DNA from 3 places in the Streptomyces sp. NPDC047971 genome. Region 3 is predicted to be linked to each of the others. Evidence: riboswitches for the same ligand, from Rfam matches in the RefSeq annotation. Region 3 holds a riboswitch; each other region holds the start of a gene.

Region 1 (5,798 bases), on a different contig from region 3:
CCAGCGCCCCGCCGCTCGTCGCCTTCCTCGACCGTACGGACAAGCTCGTCCCGCTCGGTCAGGAAAGGACGCTGGGCGACTTCGAGGACAACCTGGAAGCCGCGCTCGGCCGGATTCTGGCAGAGGAGAACGCCGGCTGAACGAGCACGGCGCCCCTTCGAGGGCCCCGTACCCGTCACTTCGCCCGACGTCGGCGTCCACCCCGGGATGAACGCTTCTCCGGATCGCCCGGCCGGTCGGCGGAGACCACCAGGGCGGCAAGCGCGGTCGTGACCGGCACCGAGGCCACCAGTCCGATCGATCCCACGAGCGTCCGGACGATCTCCTCCGCGACCAACTCGCTGTTCGCCACCGTCCCCACACTGCTCTGCGCGATGCTGAAGAGCAGCAACAGGGGCAGCGCCGCACCGGCATAGGCGAGGACCAGCGTGTTCACCACGGACGCGATGTGGTCGCGGCCGATCCGGATCCCGGCCCGGTACAAGGCCCGGGGCCCCATGCGCGGATCGGCCTGGTGGAGCTCCCACACCGCCGAGGTCTGGGTCACCGTCACATCGTCGAGGACGCCGAGCGAGCCGATGATGATGCCCGCGAGCAGCAGACCGGACATGTCGATGTCCGGATACAGACCGTGGATCAGTCCGGTGTTGTCGTCCGTGTTGCCGCTGAGCGACGCCCAGCTGATGAAGTACGAGCCGAGCAGCCCGATCAGCAGCAGCGAGATCAGCGTCCCGAGCACGGCGACCGAGGTGCGCGCCGACAGTCCATGACACATGTAGAGCGCGATGAGCATGATCGCGCTCGATCCGACCACCGCCACCACCAGCGGATTCGATCCCTGAAGGATCGCCGGGAGGATGAAGAAGGTCAGGATCAGGAAGCTGATGGCGAGCGAGATCAGGGCCATCACTCCGCGCATCCGGCCGACGAGGACGACCGCCACGGCGAAGATCAGCGCCAGGACCGTGAGCGGAACCTTGCGGTTCACATCCGTCACCGAGTACTGGAGGTCGCGCGGGGCGTCGGGGGCGTACGCCACCACCACGCCCTGCCCCTCGTCCAGTTGACGCGGTGCGTCCGGCTGCACGATCTCGACGAACGTACGGCCCTTGTCGGGGCCGTCGGTGACCTCGATCGTCGCTTTCTCGCACTGCCCCTGCTGGGCGTTGGCGGCCTCGCGGCCCTGCGGCGTCGAGGGGTCCGCGGTGGGCGGGACCTGCGCGGCGTTCACGTCCTTGCAGTCGATCTCCTCGACCGAGGTGACCTTGCCCGCGTAGGTCTGCCGGTCGAAGCCGACCCCGGTGCGCTCGTGCTCCGGCGCGCCACCCGGCCACAGCACGACCAGCCCGACCACCACGGCCGTGGCGAACGGGATCAGAACCGCCGCGATGACTCTGCGCAGATGCCGCGAGACCGGCGCGGCCGGGCCGTGACTGTGGGTGTGGCCGTGCCCGTGGTCGGCGTTCCCGCGGCCATCGGGTCCGTCGGGTTCGGGGGTCTGCTCGGAGGAAGTCACCGACAGATCATCGCAAGAACGGCGGGGGCCCACTGTTCAGCACGCCCGGGTTGACGCTAGCGTGGTGGCACCTTTGCACACGCGGGAGCTCGGAGCACCGGGCTGAGAGGGCGCTGATCACCGTACGCGCGTACTGGACGTACGTACGGGAGGAGGCTGCGCCGACCGCCGAACCTGTTACCGGGTAATGCCGGCGTAGGGAGATCGGTCTCATGACCATTCAGGATGCACGCACGCCTGCCACCAGCCAGGACGAGCGCAAGCCGGGCTGGCACAAGGGGTACGTCGAGGGCTCGCGCCCCGACCTCCGAGTGCCCGTCCGTCAGGTGCACCTCACCAACGGCAAGGACGTGACGCTGTACGACACGTCCGGCCCGTACACCGACCCCACCATCGACACCGACGTACGGCGGGGTCTTCCGCCGCTGCGCGAGAACTGGATCATCAGCCGCGGCGACACCGAGGAGTACGCGGGCCGTCCCGTCCGTCCCGAGGACGACGGCATCAAGCACACCTCGCCGCGCGGGGGCCTGAAGAACCTCGACGCGGTCTTCCCCGGCCGTCCCCGCCAGCCCCGCCGGGGCCGCGACGGGGCGGCCGTGACCCAGCTCGCGTACGCCCGCCGGGGTGAGATCACCCCGGAGATGGAGTACGTCGCGATCCGCGAGAACGTCTCCCCCGAGGTCGTCCGGGAGGAGATCGCCGCAGGTCGCGCGGTGCTCCCGGCCAACGTCAACCACCCGGAGATCGAGCCGATGATCATCGGCAAGCGGTTCCTGGTGAAGGTCAACGCCAACATCGGCAACTCCGCCGTCACCTCCTCCATCGAGGAGGAGGTGGAGAAGATGACGTGGGCGACCAAGTGGGGCGCCGACACGGTCATGGACCTCTCCACCGGCCGCAACATCCACACCACCCGCGAGTGGGTGCTGCGCAACTCCCCCGTGCCGATCGGCACCGTGCCGCTCTACCAGGCCCTGGAGAAGGTCGACGGCAAGGCCGAGGAGCTGACCTGGGAGATCTACAAGGACACGGTCATCGAGCAGGCCGAACAGGGCGTCGACTACATGACCGTCCACGCCGGCGTGCTGCTGCCGTACGTGCCGCTGACCGCCCGTCGCAAGACCGGCATCGTCTCGCGCGGTGGCTCGATCATGGCCGCCTGGTGCCTGGCGCACCACAAGGAGAACTTCCTCTACACGAACTTCGAGGAGCTCTGCGAGATCCTCGCGACGTACGACGTCACGTACTCGCTGGGTGACGGTCTGCGCCCCGGTTCGATCGCGGACGCCAACGACGCGGCGCAGTTCGCGGAGCTGAAGACGCTCGGCGAGCTCAACACGATCGCCAAGCGCCACAACGTGCAGACGATGATCGAGGGCCCGGGCCACGTCCCGATGCACAAGATCAAGGAAAACATCGACCTCCAGCAGGAGATCTGCGAAGAGGCGCCGTTCTACACGCTCGGTCCGCTGACCACGGACGTCGCGCCCGCCTACGACCACATCACGTCGGGCATCGGCGCCGCGATGATCGCCTGGTGGGGCACCGCGATGCTCTGCTACGTCACGCCCAAGGAGCACCTGGGCCTGCCCAACCGCGACGACGTGAAGACCGGTGTCATCACGTACAAGATCGCGGCGCACGCGGCCGACCTGGCCAAGGGGCACCCGGGGGCGCAGGAGTGGGACGACGCGCTCTCCGACGCGCGCTTCGAGTTCCGCTGGGAGGACCAGTTCAACCTGGCCCTCGACCCGGACACGGCGCGTGAGTTCCACGACGAGACGCTGCCGGCGGAGCCGGCGAAGACCGCGCACTTCTGCTCGATGTGCGGCCCGAAGTTCTGCTCGATGAAGATCTCGCAGGACATCCGCCGGGAGCACGGCGGAGACCTCGGGTCGGACGAGATCGCGGCCGGCATGGAGGAGAAGTCCAAGGAGTTCGCGGCCGCGGGCAACCGCGTGTACCTGCCGCTGGCGGAGTAGCGGCGCGCGGATACGTACGGCGGGTACGGACCGCACGGCCACGGGGGGTCGTGCGGGGCGTGCCCGCCGCGTCGATCCCCGGCTCACTCCGTGCGGTGCTCCGGGGGGCCGAACTCCGGGCTGGTGAAGTCCGGGCTGCTGTACCGGGGACGGCTGCCGGAGGCTCCCTCGCTCGGACTCGAGAAGTCCGGTCCGCTGTAGCCGATCTTCGGTATGCGGTCCGTACGCCCTGTGGGCTGCGGCGGCAGGGGTGGTGCCGGGTGGGCGACGGGATCGGCCAGGGCCTCGCGCAGGAACGGCAGGATGCCGCGTTCCAGCAGGGCGCGGCGCCAGGCGTCGCGCGCCCGGGACAGCTCGTCGTCCGGTTCACCGCCGGCCCCGGAGCCCGCGGCAACCTCGGTGGAGCGGTTGCGCAGGGCCGTCATGAGGAGGCCGACGGCCGCGCAGAGGAGTCCGGCGGCGGCGACGGCGCCGAAGAACGAGGCCGCCGTCAGGAGCGTGTCGGCGAAGACGAGGGTCGGTGCCAGCACCTTCAGCACGGCCCCGACCAGCAGGAAGATCACCGCAGCCGTGCCCGCGAGCACCGGTGCGAGGACCGTGAGGACCGCGACGATGCCCGCGCCGGGACCCGCGTTCGCACCGTCCCCGTCCGCGACGAGAACGGCGTCCATCACACTCGTCCCGCTCGTCGCGCGGCCTTCCGCGCGGATCTTGACGAAGTGGTCGTACTCCACCGCGGCGGCCGCGGTGATCAGGGCCGTCGCGCTCATGGCCATCGAGCGCAGTTGTTCCGGCGTGAGCCGCTTCCCGATCTCGGCCAGATCCGGACGGTCGTGTGCGGTACGCAGTGCGTCGCCGAGGATGCGCTCGTACTCGGCGCGGTCCTCGGTCAGCAGGTGCGGAGCCACGTTCATGTGCATCCCCCGATGCTCCGTAAGGCCTGGTTGACCGTGGGGAACGGGCAGTTGGGCGGAAACGGAGGAGAGCCTGCTACGGATGATCCGATGGTATTGCGGTTTCGGCACAGGGTGACAGGGGGTTTCCCGAAATCGCCTTCCCCGGATGCGCAGGGTTATGCGTCAGCCATGCAGGGGGAGTTGGACGACCAGCAGCTTTCCGGCCATGGTCACACCGCCGTCCATGGCGATCGCCAGACCGTCCGCGTACACGTGCGGACCGTCGACGACGGGACCCGATCCGTCCTCGCCGTCCTCGGTGCCGACCTGCCCGAGGAGGTACGGGATGGGGCTGTGACCGTGCACGATCCGGCGGCCGCCGTAGGTGCCGAGCAGCTCCTGGACCGCCTGCGGGCCCCCTTCGTCGCGGAAGGCGAAGCGCTTGGTGAACTTCCGGAAGAGGTCCCAGACCTCGTCGGCGTCATTGCGGTTGATGATCTCGTGGACGGTCTCGTTGACGTCCTCGATGGTGCTGCCGTACTCGAGGTAGGCGGTGGTGTCGGAGTGCATCAGCAGGTGCCCGTCCTCCTCCACCACGGCGTCGAGCCGGGACATCCACTGGAGGTGGACGTCCTGGAGGCGGTCCATGTCGACCTTCTGGCCGCCGTTGAGAAGCCAGGCCGCCTGGAAGGTGGCGGTGCCCGCCCCGGAATTGACGGGGGTGTCGCCGAAGCGCTTCGCGCCGATCAGGAGCAGTTCGTGGTTGCCCATCAGGGCCTTGCAGTAGCCGCCGGCGGCCGCGGCCTCCGCGGAGAGCCGCATGACGAGATCGATCACCCCGATGCCGTCGGGACCGCGGTCGGTGAAGTCGCCGAGGAACCACAGGCGGGCGTTTCCGGCGGACCAGGCGCCGTTCTCGTCGATGAGGCCCTGGGCGCGGAGGGCGGCGACGAGCTCGTCGAGATAGCCGTGGACGTCGCCGACGACGTAGAGCGGGCCGGGGCCGTCGGTGGTCGGGGCGGCCCCGGGGGCCGGCTCCGGGTCGACGCGGACCTGCACGGTGTCGCCCCGGTTGATGACCGGGAGGTCGCGCTCGGTGGGGGTGTAGCCGTCCGGCAGGGCCTCGTCGGGGAAGGCGTTCCCGGGGTGGCCGGTCGCGACGGCGACGATGGAGGACATGTCGCCGGCGAGGGGGAGCTGGAGCGTGGGAGCGAGCGATCCGACGGGCGCGACGGGTTCGTGGACGGCGCGCGGGTCCACGGGCACCCGGTGGGCGACCGGGGCGTCGGGTTCGAGGAGGGCGACGGGCTCGGGGGAGACACCGGTTCCGTGGAGCGCGCCCTGGTCGGGGAACGTGCCCGGCTCGGCAAAGGCACCGCCCGGGGTGCCGGTGGGAGGCTC
Region 2 (5,798 bases), on a different contig from region 3:
GGCGGTGCGCCTGGACGAGGGAGAGCCTCCGCCGGTTCGGCGCGCTGGCGATGGCACACGCCCTGATCTGGGGTTTCGCTCGCCGAGCAAGAGTGGGGAGGGAAGTCCTGGGCCGTCCGAGGGCCACGTGCGACGCCCGGGGACGGCCATGACGACCGCCGCCCATGGCTTCCGCCCCAGGCCACAGGGTTCCGTCTGCGACACTGGTACCACCATGCCCAAGCCCGGAGAACTCACTTTCGTCGCCCCCCGCGGAGCCAAGAAGCCGCCGCGGCACCTCGCCGACCTCACGCCCGCCGAGCGCAAGGAGGCCGTCGCCGCGATCGGCGAGAAGCCGTTCCGCGCGAAGCAGCTGTCCACGCACTACTTCGCGCGGTACGCCCACGACCCCGCCGAGTGGACCGACATTCCCGCGTCCTCGCGGGAGAAGCTGCAGGGCGAGCTGCTGCCCGACCTGATGTCCGTGGTCCGGCACATCTCGTGCGACGACGACACCACCCGCAAGACCCTGTGGAAGCTGCACGACGGCACGCTCGTCGAGTCCGTGCTGATGCGGTACCCGGACCGGGTCACCATGTGCATCTCCTCGCAGGCCGGCTGCGGGATGAACTGTCCGTTCTGCGCCACCGGCCAGGCCGGTCTGGACCGGAACCTGTCGACCGCCGAGATCGTGCACCAGATCGTCGACGGGATGCGCGCCCTGCGTGACGGCGAGGTGCCCGGCGGGCCCGCGCGGCTCAGCAACATCGTCTTCATGGGCATGGGCGAGCCGCTCGCCAACTACAAGCGCGTCGTCGGCGCCATCCGGCGGCTCACCGACCCCGAGCCGGACGGTCTCGGCCTGTCGCAGCGCGGGATCACGGTCTCCACCGTCGGTCTCGTGCCCGCCATGCTGCGCTTCGCCGACGAGGGCTTCAAGTGCCGGCTCGCCGTCTCCCTGCACGCCCCCGACGACGAGCTGCGCGACACCCTCGTGCCCGTCAACACGCGCTGGAAGGTCCGTGAGGTCCTCGACGCGGCGTGGGAGTACGCGGAGAAGTCCGGCCGCCGGATCTCCATCGAGTACGCCCTGATCCGCGACATCAACGACCAGGCGTGGCGAGGCGACCTCCTCGGGCGGCTGCTCAAGGGCAAGAGGGTCCATGTGAACCTCATTCCGCTGAACCCGACGCCCGGGTCGAAGTGGACCGCGTCGCGTCCCGAGGACGAGAAGGCGTTCGTCGAGGCCATCGCCGCCCACGGCGTCCCGGTGACCGTCCGTGACACCCGCGGTCAGGAGATCGACGGCGCCTGTGGACAGCTGGCGGCGTCCGAACGCTGACCTTGTACTCTGTGCTCGAACACATCTGCATATTCCGACAGGGGAGCGCCACAGCGCTGAGAGTGCGGTCAGGACCGCAGACCCTCTGAACCTTGCCCAGGTCATTCTGGGTAGGAAGTTCGGTCGTAACTCGAGCTGTTGCGCCCTGCCCGCCTTCCGGTCGGCAGGGCCGCGTCTCTTCCTGGTCACACCCAGGAGGACATTTCAGTGATCACCAAGAAGATGGTCGCCGCGGGCGTAGCCGCCGCGCTGGGCGTCACGGCCCTCGCCGCCTGCAGTACCGAGGACATCAGGGGCGCGGCGGGCAAGAGCGGTGAGCCCGTGCCGAAGACCGTGACCCTCGTGAGCCACGACTCCTTCAATGCCTCCAAGGAGGTGCTGGCGGAGTTCACGAAGCAGACCGGCCTCACGGTCAAGGTCCTCAAGAGCGGTGACGCGGGCGAGGCGGTCAACAAGGAGATCCTGACCAAGGGCTCCCCGCAGGGCGACGTCTTCTTCGGCGTCGACAACACCCTGCTGTCCCGCGCGCTCGACAACGGGATCTTCGTCCCGTACGAGGCGAAGGGCCTGGACCGGATCCCCGCCGAGGTCCAGCTCGACAAGGAGCGCCGGGTCACCCCGATCGACTCCGGTGACATCTGCGTCAACTACGACAAGAAGTACTTCGCGGACAAGAAGCTGGCGCCGCCGCAGACCTTCGACGACCTCGCGAAGCCCGCGTACAAGGACCTGCTGGTCGTCGAGAACCCCGAGCGCTCCTCCCCGGGCCTCGGCTTCCTGCTCGGCACCGCCGCCCGGTACGGCGACGGCGGCTGGCAGGACTACTGGAAGAAGCTCAAGGCCAACGGCGTGAAGACCGTCGACAGCTGGGAGCTCGCCTACAACCAGGAGTTCTCCGGCTCGGCCGGCGGCAAGAAGGCCAAGGGCGACCGCCCGCTGGTCGTCTCGTACGCCTCCAGCCCGCCGGTCGAGGTCCTCTACTCCGAGCCGCAGCCCAAGGAGGCGCCCACCGGTGTCTCCACCGGCACCTGCTTCCGGCAGATCGAGTTCGCCGGGCTGCTGAACGGGGCGAAGAACCCCGAGGGCGGCAAGGCCCTGATCGACTTCCTGATCTCCAAGAAGTTCCAGGACGACATGCCGCTGCAGATGTTCGTCAACCCGGTGGCCGAGGACGCCACCCTGCCGGAGCTCTTCACGAAGCACGGCGTGGTGATCGACAAGCCGCTGACGATGGCGCCCGAGAAGATCGCCGAGAACCGTGACCAGTGGATCCAGCAGTGGTCGTCGCTCGTTCTGAAGTAGTTCCCGACCGCAGGGGAAGCGCGGCGCGGCTCGGCCTGATGGCCGTGCCCGTCGCCTTCTTCGCGCTCTTCTTCGCCTGGCCCGTCGTCTCCATCGTCGAGCGCGGGCTCAGGGTCGACGGCGCGTGGCGGTTCGGCCGGTTCGGCGAGACGCTGGGCCGGCCGGAGATCCTCGACGCCCTCTGGTTCACCCTCTGGCAGGCACTCGCCTCCACCGGGCTGACCCTGCTGATCGCGCTGCCCGGCGCGTACGTCTTCGCCCGCTTCGACTTCCCCGGCAAGGGGCTGCTGCGCGCCGTCGTCACCGTGCCCTTCGTGATGCCGACCGTCATGGTCGGTACGGCCTTCCTGGCGCTCGTCGGACGCGGCGGGCTCCTCGACGAGCTGTGGGGCGTGCGGCTCGACACCACGGTGTGGGCGATCCTGATCGCGCACGTCTTCTTCAACTACGCCGTCGTCGTACGGACCGTCGGCGGGCTGTGGGCGCAGCTCGACCCGCGCCAGGAGGAGGCCGCCCGGGTGCTCGGGGCGTCCCGCTGGACCGCCTGGCGGACCGTGACCCTGCCGGCCCTCGCCCCGTCCGTCGCCGCAGCCGCGCTGATGGTGTTCCTCTTCACCGCGAGTTCGTTCGCCGTCGTGCAGATCCTCGGCGGATCCACGTACTCCACGCTGGAGACGGAGATCTACCGGCAGACGGTCATCCGCTTCGATCTGACGACGGCGGCCATCCTGACGATGGTGCAGTTCGCCGCCGTCGGCGTGGTCCTCGCCGTGCACGCCCGGACCGTGCGCCGGCGGGAGACCGCGCTCAAGCTGGTCGCGCCCGAGCAGACCGCGCGCCGGCCCCGGGGCATCGGGCAGTGGGCGCTGTTCGCGGGCGTCCTGCTCTCCGTCGCCCTGCTGATCGTGCTGCCGCTCGGCGTCCTCGTCGAGCGGTCCTTCGCCACCTCCGACGGATACGGCCTCGACTACTACCGGGCGCTGCAGACCCCGGACCCCTCCGGCACCTTCCTCGTCCCGCTGCTGGACACGATCGGGAACTCGCTCCGGTACGCCGTCGTCGCCACCCTGATCGCTCTCGTCATCGGCGGACTCGCGGCCGCCGCGCTGACCCGGCGGGCCGGACGGCTCGTGCGCGGCTTCGACGCGCTGCTGATGCTGCCGCTCGGGGTCTCCGCCGTCACCGTCGGCTTCGGCTTCCTGATCACCCTGGACGAGCCGCCGTTCGACCTGCGGGCGAGCTGGATCCTCGTGCCGCTCGCGCAGGCGCTGGTCGGCGTCCCCTTCGTCGTCCGCACGATGCTGCCCGTGCTCCGCGCGGTCGACGAGCGGCTGCGGGAGGCGGCGGCCGTGCTCGGGGCGTCGCCGCTGCGCGCCTGGCGCGAGGTGGATCTGCCGCTGGTGCGGCGGGCGCTGCTGATCGCGGCCGGGTTCGCCTTCGCGGTGTCCCTCGGCGAGTTCGGGGCGACGGTCTTCATCGCCCGGCCCGACAGCCCGACGCTGCCGGTCGCCGTGGCCCGGCTGCTCGGCCGGCCCGGAGAGCTCAACTACGGCCAGGCCATGGCCCTTTCGACGATTCTGATGGTGGTGTGCGCGGTGGCCCTGCTGCTGCTGGAACGGCTCCGCACCGACCGGACCTCCGGGGAGTTCTGATGCTGACGCTCAAGGACGCGACCGTGCGGTTCGGGCGGCGGGCCGTGCTCGACTCGGTGGACCTGACCGTGGCCGAGCACGAGATCGTGTGCGTGCTCGGGCCGAGCGGCAGCGGCAAGTCCACGCTGCTGCGGGCCGTCGCCGGTCTCCAGGCGCTCGACGGCGGGCGGATCCTGCTCGGCGGCGCGGACCAGGCCGGGGTGCCGGCGCACCGGCGCGGCGTCGGGCTGATGTTCCAGGACCACCAGCTCTTCCCGCAGCGGGACGTGGGCGGCAACGTCGCCTTCGGGCTGCGGATGCACGGAGTGGAGCGGGCCGAACGGGACGCTCGCGTACGGGAGTTGCTGGACCTCGTCGGACTGCCCGGCGCCGCGGGGCGAGCCGTCGCCTCGCTCTCCGGCGGCGAACAGCAGCGCGTGGCGCTCGCCCGCGCCCTCGCCCCGCGCCCCCGGCTGCTGATGCTCGACGAGCCGCTCGGCCAGCTGGACCGAGGGCTGCGGGAACGGCTCGTGGTCGAACTGCGGGGCCTCTTCGCCCGGTTGGGTACGACGGTGCTCGCGGTCACCCACGACCAGGGGGAGGCGTTCGCGCTCGCCGACCGGGTCGTCGTGATGCGGGAGGGCGGGATCGCCCAGTCCGGCACCCCGCTGGAGGTGTGGCAGCGGCCGGCGTCCGCGTTCGTGGCGCGCTTCCTCGGCTTCGACAACATCGTGGCCGGGACCGTGACCGGCGCCGCCGCGGAGACCGTGTGGGGCAAGATCCCGGTCCCGGACGGGTCGCCGGAGGGGGCGCGGCAGATCCTCGTACGCCCGGGCGGCGTCCGGCTGGGGGCTCCGTCGGACGGCCTGGCGTGCGCCGTCGAGGCCCGGACGTTCCGCGGCCGGCACGTCGCCGTACTGCTGCGCCCGGCCGACGGCCCCGCCCTGGAGGCGGAGTGCCCCCTCGGGGAGGCCCCGGAGGAGGGCGCGAGGGTGGGCGTGACGTTCGCCGCCGAGGAGGTCGTGGTCCTGGCGGGGGAGTGACGGCCGGGCTTCGACGGGTCGGCCGCGGCGCGCCTCAGCCGAACCAGACCACCAGGCGGACGTTCTCGTCGCCGTACTCGGCCGCCAGGGCGCGCATCGACGCCCACACCGGGCTCCAGGCGCCGTCCGGCGGAACGATCATCCGCGCGGTGAGGACCACCGGACGGTAGACGGCGCCGTTCAGCGGGACCTCGCCGCCCGGCGGCCATTCGCCCGGGTGCAGCGGCTCGCCGAAGAGCTTCGCCGCCGCGTCGACCACCGCGCTCGGCACCCAGGACACGTCGTGCAGGACCAGCCGCCCGTCCGGGCCCGGCCGCCACTCGGCCACATGGTTCCAGTCGGGGCCGTCACGGAGCGGTGCGTCCCAGTCGACCGCGGCGATCTCGGCCCACGTCGCGTACGAATGACTGTGGCTCAGTTCGTCGATCTGTCTCGGCACCTCCTCGCAGGCGTCCTCCGGCCAGCCCCGCGCGTCGAAGAGCGGCCGGTCCACCGAGAGGG
Region 3 (5,798 bases):
ACACGTCGGCGCGGGTGTCCGCCGTGCCGTGCTCGATCTGCTCGGGGGCGAGGTACGAGACGGTGCCGAGGACGGAGCCGGTGGTGTTGGTGGCCGAGCCCACGGCGCGTACGAGACCGAAGTCGGCGACCTTGACCCGGCCGTCGTCCCCTATCAGGACGTTCTCCGGCTTCATGTCCCGGTGCACGAACCCGGCCCGGTGCGCGGCGCCCAGAGCGGCCAGCACGGGCTCCAGGATGTCGAGCGCCGCCCGGGGCTGGAGCGCCCCGCGCTCGCGCAGCACGTCGCGCAGGGTGCACCCGGCGACGTACTCCATCGCGAGGTAGACGTACGCGCCGTCCGCCCCCTGGTCGAAGACCCCGACGACGTTCGGGTGCGAGAGCCGCGCCACGGACTTCGCCTCGCGGATGAACCGCTCCACGAAGGTGGCGTCGGTGGCGAGGTCGGGGTGCATCACCTTGAGCGCGAGCACCCGGTCGAGCCGGGTGTCGACGGCCCGGTAGACCGTGGCCATCCCGCCGACGGCGACGCGCGCGTCGACGCGGTAGCGGTCGTCGAGCAGCTGCCCGACGAGGGGGTCATGAAGGGTCGTGTCCACGGCCTTGAGTTTACGAGCCGGTGAGGACACCCCGTCCCCACCGGCCGTCACCGCAGCACACCTGTGACGCGCGGACCCGTCCACCGGGCCCCGGATGGCCGGCCGCCGCAGCCCACCCGTGACGCGTGGACCCCGCTCCGGCGGGGCTCAGAACGCCGGCCGCTCCGGGTCCAGGGCCGCGCGGCCCTCGGCCGGGGACGACGCCTCCGCGAAATGGCGGCGCGGGATCCGGCCCGCCCGCCACGCCAGACGGCCCGCCTCCACCGCGTGCCGCATGCCCTCCGCCATCAGCACCGGCTCCTGCGCCCGGGTCACCGCCGACGCCAGCATGACCGCCGCGCACCCCAGCTCCATCGCCAGGGCGGCGTCCGAGGCCGTGCCCGCCCCCGCGTCCAGGATCACCGGCACCCCCGCCCGCTCCACGATCAGCTGGAAGTTGTGCGGGTTGCGGATCCCGAGCCCGGAGCCGATCGGCGAGCCGAGCGGCATGATCGCCGCGCATCCCACGTCCTCCAGCTTCCGCGCGAGGACCGGGTCGTCGTTGGTGTACGGCAGCACGGTGAAGCCGTCGTCCACCAGCGTCTCCGCCGCGTCGAGCAGCTCGATCGGATCCGGCAGCAGGGTCCGCTCGTCGGCGACGACCTCCAGCTTGATCCAGTCGGTGCCCAGCGCCTCACGGGCGAGCCGCGCCGTCAGGACGGCCTCGCCCGCCGTGAAGCAGCCCGCGGTGTTCGGCAGGACACGGATGGAGAGCCGGTCGAGGACGGACAGGACCGAGCCCTGGACGGTCGGGTCGAGGCGCCGCATGGCGACGGTGGTGAGTTCGGTGCCGCTGGCGATCAGGGAGCGTTCGAGGACGTCCAGGCTCGGGGCGCCGCCCGTGCCCATGATCAGACGCGAGGAGAACTCCGTACCGCCGAGGAGGAAGGTGTCGTCGGACATCGTGCTCAGCCCCCCTGCACGGCGGTGAGGACCTCGACCCGGTCGCCCTCGCCGAGGAGGGTCGCGGACCACTGGCTGCGCGGCACGACCGTCTCGTTGACGGCCGCGGCCACGCCGGACGGGGCCGGCGTCAGCGTCGCGACCAGCGCGTCGAGGGTCGTGGGCGCGGCGAGGACACGTGCCTCGCCGTTGACGGAGACGTTCGTCGGGACGTTCATACGGGCTGCTCCTGACGTACGGGGGCGAAGCGGCGGGGAGTGAAGGGGCGGGCCTCGTCCGGAAGCACGCCGGTGGTGAGGAGGTCGGCCATCACGTCGCCGGTGACGGGGGTGAGCAGGACCCCGTTGCGGTAGTGCCCCGTCGCCAGCCGCAGGCCGGGCAGGGCGGTCGGGCCGAGCAGCGGCGCGTTGTCCGGGGAACCGGGCCGCAGCCCCGCGCGGGTCTCGGTGAGCGGCAGCTCGGTGATGCCCGGCACCAGCTCGTGGGCGTCGCGCAGCAGCTCGTAGACCCCGCCCGCCGTGACGGTGGTGTCCCAGCCCAGTTCCTCGCTGGTCGCGCCGACCACCAGCTCGCCGTTCTCGCGCGGCACCAGATAGACGTGGCTGCCGCGCACGACGGCCCGGACGGTCCGTGACAGGAACGGTGCGTACGCCCGCGGCACGCTCAGCCGCAGCACCTGCCCCTTGACGGGGCGCACGGGCGGCAGCACCTCGTCGGGCACACCGGCGAGCCGGCCGCTGAGGCTGCCGGCGGCCAGCACGACCTGGTCCGCTTCGAGTGCCTCGCCCCCGGCGAGCAGCGCGCCCGCGGCCCGGTCCCGCGCGACCGTCAGCCGCTCCGCGAGGGACCGGTGGAAGACGACCCCGGCCCGCTCGCAGGCGGTGACCAGCGCGGAGGCGAGCCGGCGCGGATCGACCTGGTGGTCGCCGTCCACCCGCAGGCCGCCGCGTACGCCCGGGGCCAGCATCGGCTCCAGGCGGCGGCAGTCACGGCCGCTGAGCCACTCCGACTCCAGGCCGCAGCGGGTCTGCAGGGCGTGCAGCTCGCGCAGGTGCGCCCGGTCGTCGGCGTCGAGCGCGACGGCGAGCGTGCCGCAGGCGCGGTAGCCCACGTCGTCTCCGGTGGCGTCCCGGAGTTCGGCGACGAAGTCGGGATAGCGGCGCGCGGAGGCGAGGTTGAGGGCGAGCAGGGTCTCCTCGCCGTAGTGGAGCTCGGTGACGGCGGCCAGCATCCCGGCCGCCACGCGGGCGGCCCCGCCACCCGGCTCGGGATCGACGACGGCGGTGCGCAGCCCGCGCTGCGCGGCCCGCCAGGCCGTGACCAGGCCGATGATTCCGCCCCCGATGACGAGAACGTCCGAGGTACTGCATGTACGCGACATGGGCGTCCAGCCCCTCCCTTCGCCGGCATGACCCGGATCAGGTTCGTACGGTCGGAGGCCGGCCAGCCTCCCTCTCAGCCCGGTGCGTCCGGGCTCCCGCGAGTGCTCTACGTTGACGGTCAGACTAACCCCCGCCCCCGACGCCCAGTAAGGGAGCCTCCGCCGTGGCGAAATCCCTGGACGGACTCGTCCTCGCCCCCGTCGCCGACCAGGCCCCCGGCCAGGTGGGTACGAGCACCCGGTTCACGTACCACGAGGAGGACGGCCGGATCTGGGCCGAGTACGCGGGCGGGGACGTGGTCCGGGGGAACCTCGTCGGCACGCGCGCGGGGGACCGGCTCGACTTCCGCTACGTCCAGCTGAAGCGGGACGGATCCACCTCTTCCGGGCATTGCGTCTCGACCGTGGTGGAGCTGCCGGACGGGCGCGTTCGGCTGGAGGAGAGCTGGGCATGGGAGTCGCAGGAGGGCTCCGGAACCAGTGTGGTCGAACAGCTGCCTTCCTGACGGTGCGTCAGATGCGTAAGGTGATCGGGTGAGCGAGCAGAAGCAGGCACAGCAGCGAGTCGTGATCGTGGGCGCCGGCATGGCGGGGGTACAGACCGCGGTCGCCCTGCGCGAACAGGGCTTCACCGGCCGTGTCGTCCTCATCGGGGCCGAGCCGCACCAGCCCTACGACCGGCCGCCCCTCTCCAAGGCCGTCCTCCTCGGCAAGGCCGAGGACTCCGCCTTCGACGTCGACTTCGAGGCCCTCGCCATCGACCTGCGCCTCGGTCTCGACGTCACCGGGCTGCGCGCCGAGGACCACGAGGTCGACACCGAGGCAGGACCCGTCCCGTACGACGTCCTGGTCCTCGCCACCGGCGCCGAGCCCGTCACCCTGCCCGGCACCGAGGGCGTCCCCGGAGTCCACCTGCTGCGCACCCTCGACGACGCCGCCCGCCTGGGGCCCGTCCTGGAACGGCGTCACGACATCGTGGTGGTCGGCGCCGGCTGGATCGGCGCCGAGTTCGCCACCGCCGCGCGCGAGGCGGGGTGCGCCGTCATCGTCGTCGAGGCCGCCGACCGCCCGCTCGCGGGCGTGCTGCCCGCCGAGGTCACCGCCCCGATGGCGCGGTGGTACGAGGAGAGCGGAACCGAACTCCTCACCCACGCGCGCGTGGCCACCGTCGAGCCCGGCACGGTCGTCCTGACCGACGGCCGCCGGCTGCCCGCCGAGGCGGTCGTCGTCGGCATCGGCGCCCGCCCGGCCACCGGCTGGCTCGCCGAGTCCGGCATCGCCCGCGACGCGGACGGCTCCGTCACCGCCGACGAACGGCTGCGCACCTCCCTGCCCGACGTGTACGCCGTCGGCGACTGCGCCTCCTTCCCCTCCGCCCGCTACGGCCGCCGCCTCCTGGTCCACCACTGGGACAACGCCCTCCAGGGGCCGCGCACGGTCGCGGCCGACATCATCGGCGAGGCCCCCGGGCCGTACGACCCGGTCCCGTACTTCTGGTCCGAGCAGTTCGGCCGGTTCGTGCAGTACGCGGGGCACCACGAGGGAGACACCGAACTGCTCCGGCGCGGCGACCCGGCCGGACCCTCCTGGTCCGTGCTCTGGCTGCGGGACGGCGCCCTGGTCGCCCTGCTCGCCGTGGGGCGCCCCCGCGACCTGGCCCAGGGCCGCAAGCTGATCGAGTCGGGCACCCGGATCGACCCCGAGCGTGCCGCGGACCCGTCCGTCCCCCTGAAGGCGGCAGTCCTGTAGGGCTCGACTACCGGCTGTCGGTCCGGGATGGCAGGCTTGTCCACGTGACCGAGATTGACGCAAAGACCGATGCTCTCGTCCCCGCCTGGCTCTACCTCCCCGACATCGCGGACATGCTCGATGTCGAGGTGACGCGCGTGCGGCAGCTGGTCAAGGAGGGCCAGCTCATCGCCGTCCGCCGCGGTGAGAACAAGGCTCTTCAGGTGCCCGCCGCCTTCATCGACGGCGACAAGGTGGTCAAGGGACTCTCCGGGACCCTCACCCTCCTGAAGGACGACGGCTTCACCGACGAAGAGATGCTGGAGTGGCTCTTCACTCCCGACCCGAGCCTGCCGGGCACCCCCGCGCAGGCCCTCAGCGAGAATCGCGGCACGGAGGTGAAGCGCCGCGCCCAGGCGCTCGCCGTCTGACGCACCGAAGACACCACAGAGGTTCCGCGGGGCCGGGCACGCCCCGGCCCCGCGGAACCACCGCAACCAACGGGGGGAAGCACCCATGTCCACGCCTCGCGAGCAGCTCGCCGACGCCCGGCTCTACCTGTGCACGGACGCCCGCAGGCGGCAGGGAGACCTGCCCGCCTTCCTCGACGCCGTGCTCTCCTCCGGCGTGGACATCCTCCAGCTCCGCGACAAGGGCATGGAGGCGGGCGAGGAGCTGACGCACCTCGCCGTCCTCGCCGACGCCTGCCGTCGCCACGGCAAGCTGCTCGCGGTGAACGACCGTGCCGACGTCGCCCACGCCATCGGCTCCGACGTCCTGCACCTGGGCCAGGGCGACCTGCCGGTGCCCGCCGCCCGCGCCATCCTCGGCGAGGAGCTGCTGATCGGCCGTTCCTGCCACGGCGAGTCCGAGGTGGACGCGGCCGCCGCCGAACCCGGCGTGGACTACTTCTGCACCGGCCCCTGCTGGCCCACCCCGACCAAGCCCGGGCGGTACGCGCCCGGCCTCGGCCTGGTGCGCTACGCGGCGGCGCTGGAGCAGGACCGGCCCTGGTTCGCGATCGGCGGGATCGACGAGACCAATCTGGACGAGGTCCTGGACGCGGGAGCCCGCCGGATCGTGGTCGTCCGGGCGATCACCGAGGCCGACGACCCGGCCGCGGCGACGGCCCGGCTGGCGAAGCGGGTC

Evidence for each region. A riboswitch is a leader RNA that binds a small molecule or an ion and turns the genes downstream of it on or off. The one in region 3 is predicted to bind thiamine pyrophosphate.
Region 1: it holds a riboswitch for thiamine pyrophosphate, as region 3 does, so the genes downstream of both, thiC (phosphomethylpyrimidine synthase ThiC) here and thiO (glycine oxidase ThiO) in region 3, are expected to answer to the same signal.
Region 2: it holds a riboswitch for thiamine pyrophosphate, as region 3 does, so the genes downstream of both, AB0D99_RS28225 (thiamine ABC transporter substrate-binding protein) here and thiO (glycine oxidase ThiO) in region 3, are expected to answer to the same signal.

What each region holds. Positions count from the first base shown of each region.
Region 1 covers NZ_JBEZNW010000044.1:28,242-34,039, forward strand. The annotation lists gene AB0D99_RS30220 (SsgA family sporulation/cell division regulator) at 1-140, shown strand, start outside; gene AB0D99_RS30225 (YibE/F family protein) at 176-1,549, opposite strand; TPP riboswitch at 1,588-1,735, shown strand; gene thiC (phosphomethylpyrimidine synthase ThiC) at 1,729-3,501, shown strand; gene AB0D99_RS30235 (hypothetical protein) at 3,585-4,421, opposite strand; gene AB0D99_RS30240 (metallophosphoesterase) at 4,581-5,798, opposite strand, start outside.
Region 2 covers NZ_JBEZNW010000037.1:50,983-56,780, forward strand. The annotation lists gene rlmN (23S rRNA (adenine(2503)-C(2))-methyltransferase RlmN) at 215-1,321, shown strand; TPP riboswitch at 1,351-1,456, shown strand; gene AB0D99_RS28225 (thiamine ABC transporter substrate-binding protein) at 1,544-2,623, shown strand; gene AB0D99_RS28230 (iron ABC transporter permease) at 2,662-4,275, shown strand; gene AB0D99_RS28235 (ABC transporter ATP-binding protein) at 4,275-5,297, shown strand; gene AB0D99_RS28240 (hypothetical protein) at 5,332-5,798, opposite strand, start outside.
Region 3 covers NZ_JBEZNW010000020.1:73,707-79,504, reverse strand. The annotation lists gene pknB (Stk1 family PASTA domain-containing Ser/Thr kinase) at 1-598, opposite strand, end outside; gene AB0D99_RS20230 (thiazole synthase) at 746-1,540, opposite strand; gene thiS (sulfur carrier protein ThiS) at 1,546-1,758, opposite strand; gene thiO (glycine oxidase ThiO) at 1,755-2,921, opposite strand; TPP riboswitch at 2,919-3,031, opposite strand; gene AB0D99_RS20215 (hypothetical protein) at 3,086-3,427, shown strand; gene AB0D99_RS20210 (FAD-dependent oxidoreductase) at 3,456-4,670, shown strand; gene AB0D99_RS20205 (Rv2175c family DNA-binding protein) at 4,715-5,080, shown strand; gene thiE (thiamine phosphate synthase) at 5,166-5,798, shown strand, end outside.